4 regions of the Brevibacillus gelatini genome follow, and region 1 is predicted to be linked to each of the others. Evidence: riboswitches for the same ligand, from Rfam matches in the RefSeq annotation. Region 1 holds a riboswitch; each other region holds the start of a gene.
What was found. Region 1 has a riboswitch for S-adenosylmethionine ahead of AAFJ72_RS15685 (pyridoxal phosphate-dependent aminotransferase). Riboswitches for the same ligand answer to the same signal wherever they lie in the genome.

Region 2: it holds a riboswitch for S-adenosylmethionine, as region 1 does, so the genes downstream of both, AAFJ72_RS14270 (aminotransferase class I/II-fold pyridoxal phosphate-dependent enzyme) here and AAFJ72_RS15685 (pyridoxal phosphate-dependent aminotransferase) in region 1, are expected to answer to the same signal.
Region 3: it holds a riboswitch for S-adenosylmethionine, as region 1 does, so the genes downstream of both, AAFJ72_RS02345 (methionine ABC transporter ATP-binding protein) here and AAFJ72_RS15685 (pyridoxal phosphate-dependent aminotransferase) in region 1, are expected to answer to the same signal.
Region 4: it holds a riboswitch for S-adenosylmethionine, as region 1 does, so the genes downstream of both, metK (methionine adenosyltransferase) here and AAFJ72_RS15685 (pyridoxal phosphate-dependent aminotransferase) in region 1, are expected to answer to the same signal.

The regions. Positions count from the first base shown of each region.
Region 1 is NZ_CP154342.1:3,220,091-3,225,210, forward strand. Features, by position in the region: gene AAFJ72_RS15675 (PLP-dependent aminotransferase family protein) at 1-338, opposite strand, end outside; gene AAFJ72_RS15680 (hypothetical protein) at 511-981, opposite strand; gene AAFJ72_RS15685 (pyridoxal phosphate-dependent aminotransferase) at 1,141-2,322, opposite strand; SAM riboswitch class I at 2,411-2,525, opposite strand; gene AAFJ72_RS15690 (MFS transporter) at 2,622-3,917, opposite strand; gene moaC (cyclic pyranopterin monophosphate synthase MoaC) at 3,921-4,403, opposite strand; gene AAFJ72_RS15700 (methylated-DNA--[protein]-cysteine S-methyltransferase) at 4,661-5,120, shown strand, end outside.
Region 2 is NZ_CP154342.1:2,968,096-2,973,215, reverse strand. Features, by position in the region: gene AAFJ72_RS14285 (hypothetical protein) at 1-955, shown strand, start outside; gene AAFJ72_RS14280 (DUF5665 domain-containing protein) at 962-1,270, opposite strand; gene AAFJ72_RS14275 (pyridoxamine 5'-phosphate oxidase family protein) at 1,445-1,900, shown strand; SAM riboswitch class I at 1,990-2,115, shown strand; gene AAFJ72_RS14270 (aminotransferase class I/II-fold pyridoxal phosphate-dependent enzyme) at 2,210-3,373, shown strand; gene AAFJ72_RS14265 (trans-sulfuration enzyme family protein) at 3,370-4,557, shown strand; gene AAFJ72_RS14260 (YhcN/YlaJ family sporulation lipoprotein) at 4,586-5,120, opposite strand, start outside.
Region 3 is NZ_CP154342.1:424,089-429,208, forward strand. Features, by position in the region: gene rnjA (ribonuclease J1) at 1-1,386, shown strand, start outside; gene AAFJ72_RS02335 (BrxA/BrxB family bacilliredoxin) at 1,476-1,904, shown strand; gene AAFJ72_RS02340 (LCP family protein) at 2,070-3,074, shown strand; SAM riboswitch class I at 3,235-3,354, shown strand; gene AAFJ72_RS02345 (methionine ABC transporter ATP-binding protein) at 3,464-4,477, shown strand; gene AAFJ72_RS02350 (methionine ABC transporter permease) at 4,478-5,120, shown strand, end outside.
Region 4 is NZ_CP154342.1:4,076,404-4,081,523, reverse strand. Features, by position in the region: gene AAFJ72_RS19690 (S8 family peptidase) at 1-2,511, shown strand, start outside; SAM riboswitch class I at 2,699-2,799, shown strand; gene metK (methionine adenosyltransferase) at 2,932-4,143, shown strand; gene AAFJ72_RS19680 (polysaccharide deacetylase family protein) at 4,287-5,120, shown strand, end outside.

The sequences.
Region 1 (5,120 bases):
TCGTCCAGATAGACCCGACACAGCAAGTCGACGGCCTGCTGGGAGCCCGTGGTCAACAGCATATTGTCCACGCCAACGTTCATATGTTTTTGCTTCATCCGTGAGGCAACCCACTCGCGAAGCGGAATGTATCCGTCAGTCAAACCGTATTGCAAACATTTGGCACCCAGATCAAATGCCCGATTGAACGCTTCGCGCATCGCTGCAATCGGAAAAGAATCCTCAGCCGGCAGCCCGCCTGCGAGCGAGAGCACTTGATTGCCTTGGGTCAGCTTCAAGATTTCCCGGACAGCCGAGGAGGATAATGCGTCTACTGATTTTGAAAAAGAATACTCCATGTCCCGTTCCCCCTTGATTTTGCTTATTCTTGTTTTATCACTGACCTCAGGCAAAGTCCAATCCCCGCTAGCTATGGCGCAAATAGGTTTTGACTATGTCGAGCGTACGCAAAAAGCCCCTCTCCACCGAAAAAGGGAAAGGGGCGAAATATGTAGCGTGGTTGGAAATACTCTACGCGATGCGGACAACCCGCGATTTTTCTGCATGCGGCAGGAAGGACAAATCCACATGGGAGCGCGCTTCCTCGAGGCCAATGTCTTCTGCCAAAAGCAACGCCTCTTCCTGGAAGGTAGGCGTACAGCTTCCTTCGTTCAGCTCACAGAGGCGCTTCAAACGCTTCAGGCGCTCGGCGCACTTTTCTTTTCGCATGCATTCATTGGCAAGCTCACATACATTGACGTGGCGCGCGTCCGCGATCATGCTGATGTCGTCCACATGCACAATCAGCCGCTTGCCTTCCTCTGTCACGAAGCCGATCGAGCAAAAATGCGCACCGGACATTTCCAGACGAGTGAGAACCGCATTGGTGAAAACCTCACCTGTGCGCAGGCGAACCTGAGCTGCTTCAATGGCTCCACCGATTTTCCGCTCGTTGGCGATCACCGTGTACATGTCCGTGTAACCGTTAATCTGATAGCGCATAATACCCTCCCGCTTCTGCTGAGATTAATTATCATTAACAACATCGTATAATGAAAATCATTATCTGTCAACGTTGAGAATGATTTTTATTCCTGTATGTCTCAGCGTCAGAAAAACCACACTCCCCAACCTCAGGAAGTGTGGTCCCCTGCTGCATTCCTATTTTGTTTTTGCAAAAAGCCCCAGTTGCTCGATCCGCCGTACTGCTTCTGCCAGGCGCTGTTCGTCCGACAACAGGGCGGCGCGCACGTAGCCTTCTCCGCTCGGGCCGAAGCCTACACCTGGTGCGACGACCACGTGCGCTTTTTCCAGCAGCAAATCAGAGAACTCGACCGAAGTAAAGCCTGCCGGGACGGGCAGCCAGGCGAAAAACGAGCCTTGCGATGGCGTAGCCTGCCAGCCGATGCGGTGCAGGTTGGAAAACAGCGCGTTGCGGCGGCTTTCGTAGACAGCGACCAGATCATGGACGCACTGCTGCGAGTCGGTCATCGCTTTGGCTGCCGCCATCTGAACAGCGCCAAACAGGCTGACGAAGTAGTGATCCTGAATCAGATTGATGAGCCTTACCAGCTCGCGGTTGCCGACCATCGCGCCTACGCGCCAGCCGGCCATATTGTACGTTTTGGACAACGTGTAAAACTCCACGCCCACCTCTTTTGCCCCCGGCACTTGCATGAAGCTGACAGGCTTTTTGCCGTCGTAGCTGATCGCGCCGTACGCGAAATCGTGGCAGACGACGATCGCGTGCTTGCGGGCAAACCGGATCGTTTCTTCGTAAAATTCAAACGGAGCGTTCACTGCTGTCGGGTTATTCGGATAGTTCAAAAACATCAGCTTGGCACGGTCCAGATCGGCTTGCGGGATTTTGCTGTAGTCGGGCAAAAACTGATTTTCTGCCGTGAGCGGCATCATCGACATCCGCCCGTTTACGACCGCTACGCCGGACCAGTAATCCGGATAGCCTGGGTCCGGTACGAGTGCCACATCGCCTGCGTTCATCAGCACCTGGCATATTTCCACGAGGCCGGTTTTGCTTCCAAACAGGATGGCTACCTCTTCCTCCGGGTCGAGGTCCACATCAAATTGTTGCTTGTACCAGTGTGCGACTGCCTGCTTCAGCTCCAGACGGCCGGAAAATGGCGGGTACTTGTGATGCAGCGGATTTTCTGCCTGCGCCTTCAGCTCTTCTACAATGTGCGGCGGCGTAGGCAGGTCAGGGTTGCCTTGGCCCAGATTAATGACGTCATGCCCACTCGCGATGACTTTGTTTACTTTTGCCACCAATGTCGCAAAAAACTGGGTGGGGAGCCGATCAATCATATCGGAAGGTTGGATGCGCATCTTTCTTCAGTTCCTTTCTTTTTAGGCCAATGTACAACAAAAACCCCCTCTTTCCGTACAGAAAAAGGGGGAGATCAACTTGGTCACGTCCTTATCTGTCAGGAATTCTCCTGCTGGATTTGGCACAGCATCTGCATCGCACGAGCGCGCAGATCCGCTGCCGGGCTTCATAGGGCCAGTCCCTCCGCCTCTCTTCATAAGTAAAGCACACGGAATATACTGTTTTTAATCTCCTTCATACTACATTGCGCGTTCCGAACGTGTCAAGATGCTTCGCGCGGCGAGCCGCTTTTTCCTGCTTACATCTTTTCTGCGGTCGTCTGCGGCACTTTTCCCGTACGGCCTTGAAAAGAGCTGTGCAGGGCAAAAAGCGCGACAGACAGCAAGGCAAGCCCCGCCATGATGTACAACAGCCCCTGCGCCTGGAAGTGCTGGAAAATGATCGCCCCGAGCAGCGGTCCGAGCATGCGTCCCGCCGATCCTGTGCCCGAGATCAGGCCCTGAATGAAGCCTTCGCGCCCTGGTGGCGTAAACTCTGCCGCTACGGCAGGCACGGCCGGCCAGACGAGCATTTCTCCGAGCGTCATGATGAACATGCCGGCGACAAAGCCAGCGTAGGAGGTCGTCTGCGACAAAATCAGCATCGACAGCACGAACACGTAGGAGCCGAGCAGCATTTGCGCGCGCAGTGTGCGGGCGAAGCGGCGAATGACCCAGGCAATCAGCGGCTGTCCGAACAAGATCAGGCCGCCGTTGATCGTCCACAGCAAGCTGTACTGACGCAAGGAAATCCCCAGCGACTGCATGTAGGTCGACAACACCGTTGTCCATTGGACGTAGACAATCCAACAGATGAAAAGCCCGCTGCACAAGAGCAGCAGTGCGCCCCACGCCACTTTTTTCGGCGGCAGCTGCTGCAGCGGCGCAAGCGCATCACCCGGATTCAGATGGGCAGCGCTTTGCCCGGCAGCCGCAGGAGTGCCCGCCGTATTGGCTTGCTCACCCTGACTGGACCCGTCCGCCGCTGCCTTGAGCTGACGGGGCAGGGTGAGTACGAACATGATGAGCACAATGACTTGCAGGATGGCGTTGCCGAAGAACGTCCAGGCAAACGAGATGCTCGCCAGCAAACCGCCAAGGGCAGAGCCCGCCGCCACCCCGGCGTTGAGCGCGACGTAGATCGTATTGATTCCGGTTCGCCCGCCTTCCGGCCACAGCACAACAGCGAGCGCATTCAAGACCGGAGACAGCATGCCGTAAAACAGTCCGTTCAGCAACAGCAAGACCGTATACATGGTGAAGTCATGCGTGACGCCAAGCCCGACAGAGATCAGAATAATGCCGACAGAGGAAAAAAGGATCGTGCGCATTTTCCCCCAGCGGTCGAACAGCATGCCGCCTGCGATGCTGCCGATCAGAAAAGCCCCCTGGTTCAATAACAGCAAAAAGCCCGCTACGGTCAGCGGCTTCCCCAAATAATCATGGATATAGATGGTGACAAGCGGCCAAATACAAGCCATTCCTGTAGAAAAAATGATCGCAGCAATCGCCAGAAGACGAATGCTGCTCGGATAGGATTGCCATTTCTGTTTCATGGTCTAGTTCTCTCCCCGGCGAAAATCGCCGCTTTTCCCGCCCGTTTTGCTCACCAGGCAAGTCGGGCCGATTATCATTGCTTTGTCCATCGCCTTGCACATATCGTACACGGTGAGAGCAGCGGCGCTTACAGCCGTCAACGCTTCCATCTCTACGCCCGTTCTTCCGGTCGTCCGCACAGATGCTTCCAGAGAAAGCGTCGTCTCGTTTTCAAAAGTGAAGCGAATGTCAATCCCGGTCAAAGGCAGCGGATGGCACATCGGGATGATCTCCCACGTCTTTTTCGCTGCCATGACACCCGCTACCTGTGCGACTGCCAGCACATCCCCTTTTTCTACCCGTCCTTCGCGGATGCGGGCGAGCGTTTCCGGCTTCATGACGATTTTGCTCTCTGCCACAGCCTCCCGTTTGGTCATGTCTTTTTCCGAGACATCTACCATCCGCGCGCGGTTTTGTTCATTAAAATGCGTCAACTGATCTTTCATGCAACAATCCGTCCTCCATGTACGCGACACTCGCAAACAGCCAAAAAGCCTGGCTGCCATCTGGCATCTGTTTATTCCTACCATACTCCCGCAGCCTGTGAAAAGCAATGGGAACATCGCTATCAACTGCTTCTGCGGCTTTCACTATCTTGCTATCCTACTCGCAAAACCGTACAAAAGCAACGCGGCGAAGGTATACTGTGCGTACAACAACCAGCAAGCAACGGAAAACGGGATCGTCTGGAGGCGTTGAACAAATGACGGAGAAACAATATGTGTACTGGTCAAAAGTAACCGTAAATCATTGGAACCTGTATCTTGCCGCGTCAGCCAAGGGGCTGTGCTTCGTCGGTTCCCAAAACAGCCCGCTGGAAGAGCTGACCGCGTGGCTCGCCCGGCGCAGGCCCCGCCATGCTTTGGTCCAGGATCACGAACAGCTCGCCCCTTATGTGACGGAAATCAGCGAGTATCTGCAAGGAACGCGGCAGCAATTCTCGCTCCCGCTAGATCTGCAGGGCACGCCGTTCCAGCTCTCGGTCTGGGAGGCTCTGTGCCAAATTCCATACGGGCAAACTGCTTCCTATACGGAGATTGCGGCTCGCATCCAACAGCCTGCCGCCGTCAGGGCTGTAGGTGCGGCGATTGGCGCAAATCCGCTGCTTTTGACCATCCCTTGCCATCGGGTCGTCGGTAAAAACGGCAGCCTTACCGGCTATC
Region 2 (5,120 bases), 250 kb from region 1:
GGTGTACATCAAAGGCATCGTGACGCCGGAAGTAACCAAGGTGGTCGTCACCAAGCCGAACGGTGACATCATCGAGGTCGTTCCGACAAGCGAGCATTCATTTACGGTCAGCTTTGTTGCGCCAACAACCGATTCTGTTCAATACGTAACCGTGCAGGCGTACGCGGGCACTCTTTTGGCTGACAGTGAAAAAGTAAAGCTTATCCCGCAGGCTGACGAAGAGAAAAACAGGCTGATTTACGCCTTTTCCAAGTACGATGCCAAAAAGGGCGAATGGCAGGTGAAGGGTGTCGTCAAGCGCGGAGTGGACAAGGTTGTCGTCTCCTACAACGGTGTGAAAAAAGAGACGACGCCGAAGAAACTGTGGGATGGCGTCGACAGCTTCAGCGTGACGGTAACGGATGTGCACGCGGAAGCTGTGAGCGGCGAAGCGCTGATCGAAGTATATGAAAACGGGAAAAAAGTCGACTCCAACACGATCAAGGTCGATGTGGTGAACACCCCGGACAAACAACCTGACACAACTTATGTCATTGCCGGAACAGCGGTGCACGATCCGAAGAAAAAGTCCATTCAGCTCAAGGGCACGATCAAGGGCTGGGATGTGAAGGAAAAAAACAAGTTGGTGATCATCACGCCGGACGGAAAGAAAAAGGAGATCAAGCCGAACGCCAAGGGTGAATACACGGTAAACATCAAATATACAGACAGCTCGTTTGTCGGCAAAACCGTGCAACTGGAACTGTATGCAAAAGACAAGCTGTTAAAGCATGCAGACATCGCCCTGAGCACGAAAATAGCTGCCGAGCCAAAGAAGGATGACGACAAGAAACAAGAGAACCACAACCATCCAAACGGGAAGGCATACGGCTACTGGAAAAAGCACGATAGCAAATGGGATGATGACGACGAGGATGACAAGGACGACGATGACAACAAAAGAAACGACAGGTAGTCTTGTTTACGGCTGACTGTAGCTTTGAACGTACTCGACCAGTTCGCGGATGTAATCGCCAAGGATCGGGATCGAGAGAAACTGCGACAACAGTGAGCCGAGCAGCGCCAGCACGATCGCTGTTCCAATCGTCAAACCAAGACCCCGGGCAAGCCCTGCGAGGAAATTGATCCAAAGCAGCTTGCGCGGGGCTGTGTAGTTTTGGATGACGTCTGCGAGCCGAATATCTTCCAGAAACATGGCAATTTTATCCATGCGCTCGTTTACTTTCCGCACTTCCTGCAACTCAAGGAGAACCTGGTCGATTTTGTGCATCAGCTGCTCTGTAGGCGTAGGGGCCACTTTTTCCAACCTCCTTATTCGTTACGGCGTTGCTTCTACCAGTTTAGGGAAAAAAACAGGCAGAAGCAAGGCGGAAAGGAAACGTTTGCCTAATGTCAGATCAGGGGGGTACAATAGACGTACTATCGTTTACGAGGAGGCATCCGAATGGCTGAAACCGTATCCCAAACCTTGTCGGAAGACCTGTTCGCGCTTCTGCAAAAAGAGCGATTTGTGACGCTCGGCACGGTCGATCACGAGACAGGGGCACCATCGCTCAGTTCCTTGTCCTGGGCATTGGCGGTGAACAGCGGACTCATCCGCTTTGCTGTGGATAATCGCTCGCGCATTCTCGCCAATATTGCCAAAGAACCGCAGGTCGTCCTGCACTTGATTGGGGCAGGCTCCTCTTTTGCGATCAACGGGCGCGCGACGCTCAAAGCCGAGCGGCTGGAAGGCGTTCCGCTGAAGCTGGCCCTGGTCGAGATTGCGATTGACTCCGTACGGGACGTCATGTTTTACGGCTCGCGCATTTCCGTAGAGCCGCAATACGAAAAGACGTACGACAAAAATGCGGCCGCGAAGCTGGACAATCAGGTCATGACTGCGCTGAAAAACGCCTAGCAGGACTTTTGCGCAACGGGGGAAAATCCTGTTGACAAAAAACGGCGCTATCCTTTAGTATTAGGTCAATCAATATTGAATAGCAAAACTTCTTATCCAGAGAGGCGGAGGGACTGGCCCGATGATGCCCGGCAACCAATCACCTGCACGTTCATGCGTGCGGGGAGATAATGGTGCTAATTCCTGCAGAGTTGATTAACTCTGAAAGATGAGAAGGTCTTGCTTACGGTGACGTAATCAAAGCCTTCTTTCAGAGGAAAGGGGGCTTTTTTCATGCCCCTCGCAGATCATTGGAGGGAGAGAGTTACGATGAGACTAGAGACAAAATTGATTCAGGCAGGCGTAGGCCGAGATGAGAAAACAGGAGCGGTCAGCTTCCCTGTCTACTATGCCACCGCATATCGCCACCCGGCATTGGGGCAGAGCACAGGCTATGACTATACACGCACGGCCAATCCAACCCGCACCGTTTTGGAAGAAGCGATCGCGGAGGCAGAGTCAGGGGATGCGGGCTTTGCCTGCGCATCGGGAATGGCGGCGGTTCATACGGTCATGGGTCTGTTTTCTCAGGGAGACCATCTCATTGTATCGCTCGATTTGTACGGGGGGACGTATCGCTTGTTTGAGCAGGTGCTGTCCCGTTACGGCCTGACTTTTACCTACGTAGACTTGCGTGATCTGGAAGCGGTGCAAAAGGCGCTGCGAGCCGAGACGAAAGCGATCTTCGTCGAGACGCCGACGAATCCGCTCATGCAGATTACCGATATTCGCCAAATCGCTGCGCTGGCAAAGCAGCATGGACTTTTGACAATCGTGGACAACACGTTCATGACGCCTTACTGTCAACGCCCGCTGGAGCTTGGCGCAGATATTGTGTTGCACAGCGCGACGAAGTATTTGGGCGGCCACAACGATGTGCTGGCAGGGCTGATTGTGACAAAGGGTGAGGAGTTGTCGGAAAAAATCCGGTTTTTGCACAATTCCATCGGCGCGGTATTGGGCCCGCAAGATAGCTGGCTGTTGGTACGCGGAATGAAGACCTTGGCACTGCGCATGGAACGGCATCAGTCTAACGCGCTGGCTGTTGCGAAAAAGCTGCAGGAGCATCCGGCTGTCGCCGAGGTATTCTACCCTGGGCTGGAAGAACATCCCGGTCATGCCATCCAGGCGAGCCAGGCAAGCGGGTTTAGCGGTATGGTTTCATTCCGGGTACGGTCTGCAGAGCAGGTGGGTCTGTTTTTGCAAAATCTGCGCATCGTCTCTTTTGCGGAAAGCCTTGGCGGCGTCGAGTCTTTGTGTACGTATCCGGCGACACAGACCCACGCTGACATTCCGCTGGAAGTGCGGGAGTATGTCGGCGTTTGTGACCGGTTGCTGAGACTGTCGGTCGGGATTGAGCATCCAGAAGACTTGATCGAAGATTTGTTTCAAGCTTTGGACGCAAGTCTCGCCGTTGGGGGGGCTGTTCGATGAACTTTGCAACGAAGGTTCTTCATGGCTCTACTTGTATCGATCCGTTCACAGGTGCGTCGTCGGTTCCGATTTACCAGGCTTCCACTTTTCACCAGTTTGACCTCGACCAGCCAGGCACTTACGACTACGCCCGATCCGGCAATCCGACCAGACACGCGCTGGAGGAAGCGATTGCCGCTCTCGAAGGCGGTGCCCGCGGATTTGCCTTTTCATCCGGTATGGCGGCCATCTCCAGTGTGTTCATGCTGTTTTCGGCTGGTGACCATATCGTGGTTGCGGAGGACGTGTACGGCGGCACTTTCCGCTTTTTGACCCGCGTGCTGTCGAGGATGGGCATTTCCTTTACGTTTGTCGATGCGACACAGACAGAAGCCGTGCGAGCGGCGATTACTCCGGCGACCAAAGGGGTGTATCTGGAAACGCCGTCCAATCCGACGCTGAAAGTGACCGACATCGCGGCGGTATCAGCGATTGCGAAAGAGCACGGGCTGCTCGTCATTGTCGACAATACGTTTTTGACACCGTATTATCAACGGCCGCTGGAGCTGGGAGCAGACGTCGTCATTCACAGCGCGACCAAGTTCATCGGCGGCCATAGCGACGTGGTTGCGGGGCTGGCCGTGACGCGAGACGCCGCGCTCGGGGAGCAGCTGTACCTGATCCAGAACGGCATGGGCGCGATTCTCGGCGTACAGGATTGCTGGCTCGTCATGCGCGGGCTGAAAACGCTCAAGGCGCGTCTGGACGTCAGCACCAAATCAGCAGGGATTCTTGCAGAGTGGCTGTCCACGCACCCTGGCGTGAGCCGCGTTTACTACACGGGCCTGGCTGACCATCCGGGGCATCTCGTCCAGCAACGGCAAGCAAGCGGCCACGGAGCGGTTCTGTCGTTCGATGTAGGGAGCCGCGAGCGGGCCAAGGCGCTGTTTGACCGGGTGAAGCTGCCGATTGTGGCAGTGAGCCTGGGCGCTGTGGAGACGATCTTGTCGTATCCGGCGATGATGTCACATGCGGCAATGCCTGCAGCGGAGCGGGAAGCGCGCGGCATCACGGATGGCTTGATTCGCCTGTCCGCAGGGTTGGAGGACGTGGACGACTTGCTTGCGGACTTGAAGCAGGCGCTGGATGCGCTGCCGCCCCTGTCCGCTGTCCAGCCGCAAAAAGAGGCATTCTCCCGGGTGTGATTCTCCCGGGGCGAATGCCTCTTTTTCGTTATGGTGCGCCTGTGCGGTTTGCGTTGATCTTGTCGTTTCCTTGCGGCGCAGATCGGCCGTTTTTGTTGATGCGCTGTTCGTTTTCCTGCGACGGCGTTTCCTCGCGCTGCCTTACATCACGCGGCAGCTGTGGAATGATGCGGCCGACAATATCGGCCAGCTCCTCCGCAAAGCCAGAGACGGGGTGGCCCCGGCGAATGTCTGCGGCCATTTCCTTCAGGCGCTGGACAATATCCGGATCGGCTATTACGGTTGCATTTGCGCCCTGCGGGTCTTCTTTCAGTGCTTCGGCAACCGTGTACTTGATGACACCGACCTCTGGCCGATCGAGATCGGCATCCACATCGATTCCGACGACCGCCATCTTGCCGATGACAACCGCTGTCGCCCCGTTTACTTTTTTCACACGGGTAGCCAGTTGCACAAGCCGGTCGGCTGTCGCTTGCGAAGACTGATTGTAGGCTGGTTCCGGGGCCGTTTGCTGGATGCGCTGGGTATGAGGCGCTTGCTGGTTGGGCTGTGGTGCTGCCTGG
Region 3 (5,120 bases), 1.7 Mb from region 1:
TACGGCGGCCGTCTGACCCTGGGCTTGGTCAAGGCGAAGCTGGAAGAGCATCGCATGCAAAACGACGTGAAGATGATTCCGATCTCGGAAGATACGGAAATTCCGTTCAACCGCTTGAAGGCGACCTTTTTCCGCACCAATCACAGTATCCCGGATTCGCTCGGGGTTGTGATTCATACACCGGAAGGAATGGTCATCCATACAGGTGACTTCAAATTCGACATGACGCCAGTCGGACAGACGACCGAGTACGGCAAGATTGCCAGAATCGGGGCGAGCGGTGACGTTTTGGCGCTGCTCTCGGACAGTACGAACAGTGAGCGCTACGGCTTCACCATGTCGGAGCGCACCGTTGGCGAAGGGATTCTCGACGTGGTGCGCAAAGCGCGCGGCCGGATCATCCTGGCGACATTCGCGTCCAATGTGCATCGTCTGCAGCAGGTGGTAGACGCTGCCGAGCAGTGCAATCGCAAAGTAGCGGTGATCGGCCGCAGTATGGAAAAAGTGTTCATGATTGGACAAGAACTGGGTTACATTCAGATGCCGGAGGGCATGCTGATTGACATCAAGCACATTGACAACTACGCCGACAACCAGGTGCTGATTATTTGCACGGGTAGCCAGGGCGAGCCGATGGCGGCACTGACCCGAATCGCTTCCGGATCGCACCGCAACGTGTCGATCTATCCAGAGGACACCGTCATCATTTCGGCTTCCCCGATTCCGGGCAACACGATTAATGTAAGCCGGACGATCGACAAGCTGTACCGCGCAGGTGCGAACGTCGTGCTCAGTCACGTGTTTGACATTCACGCGTCCGGTCACGGCAGCAGCGAAGAGTTGAAGCTCATGCTCAGCTTTATTCGTCCCAAGTACTTTATCCCGATTCACGGGGAGTACCGGATGCTGAAGACGCACGCGAAACTGGCGCAGCAGGTAGGCATTGACGAGAGCAACATTTTCATCATGGACAACGGCGAGGTGCTGAACTGCAACCGCGAAAAGGCATGGCTCAGCAAGGTTCACGCCGGCATCGTGCTGATCGACGGCAGCGGCATCGGCGACGTAGGCAACATCGTCCTGCGCGACCGCAAGCATCTGGCAGAGGATGGCCTGATGGTCGTCGTCGTCAGTCTCGACATGAAAAACTTCAAGATTCTCACCGGACCAGACATCGTCAGCCGCGGCTTTGTATATGTGCGCGGTTCGGAATCGCTCATCCAGGAAGCGACGCTGCTTGTTCGCCAGCGACTCCAGGAAGCGTTGGACAAGAAGATCAAGGAATGGTCGGAGTTGAAGTCCCAGATCAACGAAGTCATCAAGCCGTTTATTTATGAAAAGACCGGCCGCAATCCGATGATTCTCACCATTTTGATGGAAGTGTAGGATGGGAGCACTTCTTCGTTCTCCCGGACACTTGATCGGGTTATAATAATACGTATATGGAAACGTGATACAAAAGGAGAGGTTGCCCCATGATGTCTTATGAAGCATATATGAGCCAGGTCATTCAGCCGATGCGCGACGAGCTGACTCGCAACGGATTTGTAGAACTGCGCACAGCAGAAGAGGTTGAGCAGACGCTGCCAAATGCAAAAGGTCTGACTTTGGTCGTCGTAAACTCTGTTTGTGGCTGCGCGGCAGGATTGGCTCGGCCGGCAGTGGTTCATTCCTTGAACCATCCTTCCAAGCCAGACAACCTCTACACCGTATTTGCAGGTCAAGACAAGGAAGCAACAGCAAAAGCACGCGAGTATTTCGAAGGCTACGCGCCATCGTCCCCGTCTTTTGCGATCATGAAGGACGGCAAAATCATGACGATGATCGAGCGCCATCAGATCGAGAACAATGATCTGCAAACGATCGCAAACCTGTTGACTACCGCTTACGACACGTACAAATAAGCAAAAACGACCATGACGAGACGCTCGGGAACGGGCGTCTTGTTTTATATTTTCAGCAAGATCCACCAAATAAAGGCTGCTCCATAACGGAAAGATTCGAGTATACTAAACAAGTGGTGGGATGTGCCCATGTGATACCGAGAACAAAAGGTGGAGTCATTTTTTATGCGAATGTGGAAACGGGTGTTGCTCCTGATGCTCGTCGTGGTTGCCGCGACAGCAGGTTACTACGGATACTCTTTTTATCAATTTGCTCAAGATATTCAAGAGCCCAATGTCATTACGCCTGCCCTTGATGGAGGGGCCTCGACGAAAGCGGCCGAGATTCCCGAATGGGACGGCGAAGAGCGGGTGAACATCCTCTTGATGGGGGTGGACCGCAGGGGAATGAAAAACAACGGGCTTCCCCGTTCGGACTCGATGATGCTGGTCAGCATCGACCCCGTCTTCAAGCGTTACGATGTATTTTCCATTTTGCGAGATACGTACGTGGACATTCCGGGGCACGGCAGCTCGCGCATCAACTCCGCGATTGTGGACGGAGGACCGGAGCTGGCGATGAAGACCGTCAGCCAGTTTACAGGACTGCCTGTGGACCGCTACGTCATCACAGATTTTGAAGGCTTCAAGGCATTGATCGACTCCGTTGGCGGCGTCGAGATTGATGTGGAAAAAAATATGTATTACCATGACCCGACAGATAAAGGCGTCTACGATATTAATTTGAAAAAGGGCCTGCAGCAACTGGATGGAGACAAGGCTCTGCAATACGTACGTTTCCGTCATGACGCAACATCCGACTACACGCGTACAGAGCGCCAGCGCAAGCTGCTGACGGCTGTAGTTAGCCAGATGAAGAGCGGCGCGACACTGATGCAGTTGCCGTCGATCCTCAAAGAAGTGACGCCGTATATCCAGACAAACATCAGTTCCATGGATATGCTGAAACTGTCTGCGCTTGGGCTGAAACTGAACACCGTGGAGCCAGGCAACTACCAACTGCCGCCAATGGGAATGTTTCGTGAATCCCATCGGGCAGGCGCGGTACTCATTCCCGATGTCGATCAGGTTCAGTCCTTCATTCAGGAAAAATTGCAGCCGCCGACAGAAGCGTCGGTTTCGCAAACGAATGGCACGACAGAAAGCAACGAAAACAGCACGCCAGATTGAGTGTGCTGTTTTTTTGATGTGGTTTCGGGCAGATGTTTTACAAAAAGTAGATCAAAAAAGTTTTTCCTGTGATTGCTATTGACGGGATATTTTCAAAAGGGATATAATCCGGTTTGTATCATCAAAATTGAAAAACCGAACATCATATACGTAGAAATCTTTCTTATCAAGAGAGGCGGAGGGACAGGCCCTATGAAGCCCGGCAACCGGTTCATTTTTTGGAAAATGGACGTCGCGGTGCCAATTCCTACAAGATTGGTTGGATCTTGATAGATGAGAAGGGTGGATGCGAACGTATACATGCGTTGCAGCCCCTTTTTCGTTTGTGAAAAAAGGGGTTTTCTATTTTTCACAAGGGATGTATACAGATTTGCCAGGAGGTGGATGCGTTGATTCAATTACAAAATTTGCATAAAAGCTATCAGGTGCAGGGCAAGACGATTCCTGCATTGCTCGGAATTGACCTTTCCATTGAGAAAGGAGAAATTTACGGGATTATCGGCCATTCCGGCGCAGGGAAAAGTACCCTGATCCGCTGCATCAACCTGCTGGAACGTCCCACGTCGGGACAGGTCATCGTCGACGGGGTGGATTTGACCAAGCTCGACGACGCCAAGCTGCAGGAAAAACGTCGGGAGATCGGGATGATTTTCCAGCATTTTAACCTGCTGTCCTCGGCGACCGTTGGCGAAAATGTCGCGTTTCCGCTCAAGCTGGCCAAGCGTCCCAAGGCGGAGATTCAGAAAAAGGTGGACGACTTGCTCAAGCTGGTAGGGCTGGAAGCGCATCGGGACAAATACCCGTCGCAACTGTCCGGCGGTCAGAAGCAGCGCGTCGGCATCGCGCGGGCGTTGGCGAACGATCCGAAAGTGCTGCTGTGCGACGAAGCGACTTCCGCGCTCGATCCGCAGACGACCAACTCGATTCTGGCCCTGCTTTTGGACATCAACCGCAAGCTGGGATTGACCATCGTGCTGATTACGCACGAGATGCACGTGATCCGCTCGATTTGCGACCGCGTAGGCGTGATCGATGGCGGAAAAATCGTCGAGTCGGGCAAGGTGCTGGATGTGTTTCTCAAGCCGCAGCATCCGACGACACAGGAATTTGTCGAGCAAGTGGCCGATTCCACCGAGCTGCGCGAAGCAGTTGCGCACGAAAAAGCAGCGGGGAACCGCACGATTGCACGTGTCACTTTCCTGGGCGAAAAGACGTACCAGCCGATTTTGTTCCAGACGATGCAGGAGACAGGCACTGTGTTCAGTATTTTGCAGGGAACGATTTCTCGCATGAAGGATACGCCGTACGGCCAACTGGTCGTCGAACTGGAAGGCGATGTTCGCCAAAACGAAAAAACCATCGAGACGTTGCGTCAGCGTGGCTTGGAAGTAGAGGTGATATAGATGGACTGGACAATGGAAAATGTGGATTGGTCGGAGATTGCGGAGGGTACACTAGATACACTGACGATGCTTGGCTTCTCCACGCTGTTTACGATTTTGATCGGCTTGCCGCTGGGAATCATCCTATTCCTTACTTCGCGTGGACAGTTGCTGCAAAACAAGGCATTTTACACGGTTGCCTCATTCATCGTCAACGTGCTGCGTTCCGTACCGTTCATCATCCTGATGATCTTGCTGATTCCGGTTACGAAGCTGATTGTGGGAACTTCGCTCGGCGTACTCGGATCGATTCCGCCGCTCGTGATCGGTGCTGCTCCATTCTTTGCGCGGCTGGTGGAAACCTCTCTGCGCGAGGTAGATCGCGGGGTCATTGAAGCGGCTCAGTCAATGGGAGCGTCCAATTGGCAAATCATCTGGAACGTCCTGTTGCCAGAGTCTCGTCCGGGACTGGTTGCCGGAATTACGATCACAACCGTTGCCCTCGTGTCCTATACCGCCATGTCCGGGGTGATCGGCGGCGGCGGTCTGGGGGATTTGGCCATCCGTTACGGCTATCAACGCTTCCAGACGGATGTCATGATTGTCACTGTCGTCATTTTGCTCGTGTTGGTTCAGATCTTACAGTCGCTGGGTGATCGCCTCG
Region 4 (5,120 bases), 860 kb from region 1:
CCGCTTGGCGAACGGGCTGCACTCGCTGCCGCGCCTGCTTCCAACGACAGCTATCTGAGCAACCAGCTGCACATCAGCCAGATCAAGGCAGACAAGGCATGGTCGGTCGCGAACAGCAACCAGGCGATTACGATTGCCGTACTCGATTCAGGAGCGGACTACAACCATCCTGATTTGAAAGGGAATTTGCTGCCGGGCGTCAATCTGGTCAACCCCGGAAAATCCGCGCAGGATGACAACGGGCACGGTACAGAAGTGATCGGGGTTCTCGCGGCAAAAGGCAACAACGGCATCGGGGTTGCAGGGGTAGTCTGGAATGCCCGGATTTTGCCGATCAAGATTTTGAACAAAGACGCTGTGACAAATGTGGACATGATCGCCAAAGGGATCAATACTGCACTCGACAGGGGAGCAAAAGTCATCCTGATGTCGTTTAGCAGCCTTTCCTATTCCCGCTCCTTGACAGAGGCAATCGACCGGGCGGAGAGAAGCGGAGCGGTCCTCGTCGCAGCGAGCGGCAACGAAGCAAGCCGCGTGGCCTATCCGGCAGCCTACCCGACAGTGGTTGCGGTAGGGGCTGTGAACGGGAAAAACCAGGTGATCTCTCAGTCCAATACGGGGCCCGAGCTGAATCTTGTGGCGCCGGGGCTTAACGTATATACGACGAAGCTGGGCGGAAAGTACGGATCGTTTTCCGGTACATCGGCCGCAGCGCCTCAAGTGGCAGGAGCGGCGGCCCTGATCCTGGCGCGTTATCCCAAGCTGACGCCGCTCGATGTCAGGCAATTGCTTTACCAGACGGCTACCGATCTTGGCGAGAGCGGCTGGGATCGGCAGACAGGCTACGGACTGCTGGACGTGAACAAGGCAGTGCGCAGCGCACTCTCCAGTGACTTTTTGGAGCCGAACAACACATTGCAGCGGGCCAAGGCATTCCCGATTGAACAGCAAATCCGCGGCAACCTGGGGCCGAACGACACGGTCGACTGGTTTAAGATGGACGTACCGTATGACGGCAAAGTCAGCTTTACGGCGAAGATTAACTCCGGGGTATCCTCCGCCATGGCGGCTACCTTTTACTCCGAAAACCGGACGCCGATTACGCATTATTTTGGAAACGGGGATACCGTTACCGTCCCGGCAAAAGCGGGCAGGATGAACATCAAGCTGATGCGAAACGGCGGCGTCAATGCGTTTACATACGTGCTGACGAGCAAGTTCACGATCAACCCGGACCGCAATGAGCCAAACGATACGATGGCGACGGCAAGACCGCTTGTCGGCAACCAGATCAGCGTCACGGGCAACTTCCACCAGGAGGGCGACCAGGACTGGTTCTCCTACTACGTCCGCGAGTACGGGCATCTGGATGTGACAGTGACGCCCGACAACAAGCGGGTGGACCTGGTGCTTGCCATAGGGAAGCAGAACGGAAATAATACGGTTTGGGACCCGATCTACGACAACGACGACCGCGATCACCCGGCTGAGCGTGCGAGCAAGGAAGTCTCTCCGGGAAAATACTACATTCGGGTCAGCGAGTATCAGCAAAATGCGGTAAACGGTGAATACCGCCTGGATCTCGGTTTCACTCCGCTGAAAAAAGACCTGAACGAACCGAATGACACGTACAGCAGGGCCTCGCCGCTCGCCGCCGGAGGGGTCATGACCGGAACCATCCCGACGGCATCGGATTCAGACTGGTTTCAATTTACGCTCCATACAGATTCGTACGTCACAATTCGCGCTCCGTTCATTCCCGTATCCAGCGGGTTTCGCATCGCCCTTTACAGCGAGAAAAACATGAACTACGCGCTCGCATCGACAAATGAAGTGGCAGAGCTGTCCGACCGGGGCAAGGAGATTTTCAGCCTGCGGTTGCCAAAAGGCAAGTATTACGTGCGCCTGAACAGCGGCATTCCGTTCAAGTACGATGCTTACAAACTGACGGTCACGCAGCAGCCGCTCGTCTCGGGGTATCGGGATATTTCCGACCACTGGGCGCGTACAGAGATTGCCAGGCTGAGCTCCAAAGGCATTGTCAAAGGCTTTGACGATGCGACGTTCAAGCCCAACCAGGCAGTCACCCGCGCCCAGTTTGCCACCATGCTGCTGCAGACGATGCGCGCTACTGGCTCCAAAGTAGCTACCACCTATTCGGGAAAGGAAGCATTTTCTGATCTGCCAAAAAAGCATTGGGCGTACAACACCCTTGGAGTGGCTTATCAGCTCGGGATCTTGAAGGGGTATCCTGACAGTCAAATCAAGCCTGACCTGGCTGTTTCGCGGGCGGAAATGGCTGTGATGATCGCCAGGGCGAAGGGCTTGGCGCTGAACAGCCGCAGCACATCGAGCTATCGCGATGTTCCGGCCGACCACTGGGCAGCTCCGGCAATCGGGGCCATGACGGCGAGAAACTGGCTGAATGGGTACGGCTCGAACTTCAAGCCCCAGGGAAGCGCTACGCGGGCCGAGGTTGTTGTATTGCTCGCCAAGTCGTATCAAGTGTAAGCGTACAAGCGAAAACGTACAGCCTCGCCGGATCGCACACGGAAAAGCGCACAGCAGATCACCTCAGATGCTTCCCGCAGGCAATTCAGCAGCGTTTTTCCCAGGGCGGTTTCGGCCAAAAAAGTCCTCTGTAAAAGTCTATTGACACCACCTCAAAAAACAATTATTCTATAATCCGTAATGGATACTCTTATCCAGAGCAGGCGGAGGGACTGGCCCTATGAAGCCCGGCAACCGTCTGGAGCGGTGCTAACCAGCAGGACGGAAATCTGTTCTGGCCGATAAGAGGATGAAGGAAGCTAAAAGCGCTCAAACCTTTTCCTCCAAAAGATGGAAAAGGTTTTTTATTTGCGTTTACGTCGATAAAATCCTGACTCGGCTACCAAACTATTTGTATGAGGTCAAAGGAGGTATTTTCTCATGGCTTTGCAAAAGGGTCGTCGTCTGTTCACATCGGAGTCTGTTACCGAAGGACATCCGGATAAAATTTGTGACCAAATTTCCGACTCCATTCTGGATGCGATTTTGGCCAAGGATCCAAACGCTCGTGTAGCTTGCGAAACTTCCGTAACTACCGGTCTGGTTCTCGTAGCAGGTGAAATCACCACCAACACGTACGTAGACATCCAAAAGCTGGTTCGCGACACTATTCGTGAAATCGGTTATGATCGTGCAAAGTTCGGCTTTGACGCTGACACTTGCGGCGTTATCACTGCGATCGGCGAGCAATCCGCTGACATCGCTCTTGGCGTAGACCAGGCACTGGAAGCGCGCGAAGGCAAAATGACTGACGCTGAGATCGAAGCAATCGGTGCAGGCGACCAAGGACTGATGTTCGGCTTTGCTTGCAACGAAACTCCTGAGCTGATGCCACTGCCGATCAGCATGTCCCACAAGCTGGCGCGCCGTCTGACTGAAGTTCGCAAAAACGGCACCCTCGCTTACCTGCGTCCTGACGGCAAAACGCAAGTAACGGTTGAGTACGATGGAGACAAACCAGTTCGCATCGACACAATCGTTATTTCTACTCAACACGCTCCAGAAGCGACATTGGAGCAAATCAAGCAAGACCTGATGGAACATGTCATCAAACCAGTTGTTCCAGCTGAACTGCTGGACGCTGATACCAAATACTTCATCAACCCGACTGGCCGTTTCGTCATCGGCGGACCTCAAGGGGATGCTGGCTTGACTGGCCGCAAAATCATCGTAGATACTTACGGTGGCTACGCTCGTCACGGCGGCGGCGCGTTCTCCGGTAAGGATCCGACGAAAGTAGACCGTTCCGGTGCTTACGCTGCTCGTTACGTAGCGAAAAACATCGTGGCTGCCGGCCTGGCTGACAAATGCGAAGTGCAAGTGGCTTACGCCATTGGTGTAGCACAGCCTGTATCCATCTCTGTCGATACGTTCGGTACAGGAACCGTTTCCGAAGAAGACCTGGTGAAACTGATCCGCAAACACTTCGACCTGCGTCCGGCTGGCATCATCAAGCAGCTCGACCTGCGTCGTCCTATCTACAAACAAACAGCGGCTTATGGCCACTTTGGACGCAATGACCTGAATGTTCCTTGGGAGCAAACAGACAAAGCAGAAATTTTGAAGCAAGAAGCTGCTCAACTGGCAAAATAAGAACGACAACAAGCAAGAGCCTGGTAATGCTACTGGGCTCTTTTTGTTATGGGAAAATTTCCCATTTTTTAGTGGGTCTTGATCGAAGGGAAAATGTAGGACTGTGTCGAATCTCCTAGAGAGGAAAATAAGGAGGGGTTTCTTTGCCGAACAGAAGGCTCTTCCTGACCGTGTTTGTTATTTGTTTGCTGCTCATTGTGTCTACAGCAGGGATTGGTCATTTTTACCAATTTAAAAATAATGCGCAAAAAGCGCAACCTTTTCCCCAAGTAGATACGTCTATAAGCATAAGCGCGGCGGAAATTGCTGAGCCAAACGTCACGCAGAATGAAAAAGCAACGGTAGAGCCGAAAAAGTGGTATAACAATCAGGTAGTCGTTCTGACGTATCACCATGTCACGGATGAATCGGGTCAGCGGTACGTGATTTCGTCGGAGCAATTTGCAAAACATATGTCGTTTTTGCACGAAAACGACTTGCATCCGATCTCGTTGGATGAGTTTTTGCGGTTTGTGGATACAGGGAGCTTGCCGACAGAGAATGCTGTCCTGATTACGTTTGACGACGGCTATGAGAGTTATTACACGGAGGCTTTTCCCATCTTGCGTACATACGGCTACCCGTCAGTGAACTTTGTGATTGCAGGGCGCTTGCGAGATGTAGCCGATCGAAAACGGGAGAACATGACGACGCCGCTGACGCGTCAGCAAGTCATGGAAATGCTTCACTCCGGGCTGGCTGATATTGGTTCGCATACGTACAGCCTGCACGAAGAGGAAGCACGGAATGAATGGGGAGAGATGGGACCGGAGACGGCGCCCGTCTACTTGCAAGATTTGAAACGATTGGAAAATGAGGAGGAATACAGGGATCGACTTTACGTTGATTTCAGTATGTCTCGTGTAGGCTTGAACAAATGGATGGGCCGGGAGATAAAAGCGATTTCATTGCCTTTTGGCTATACGAATCCCATCGTA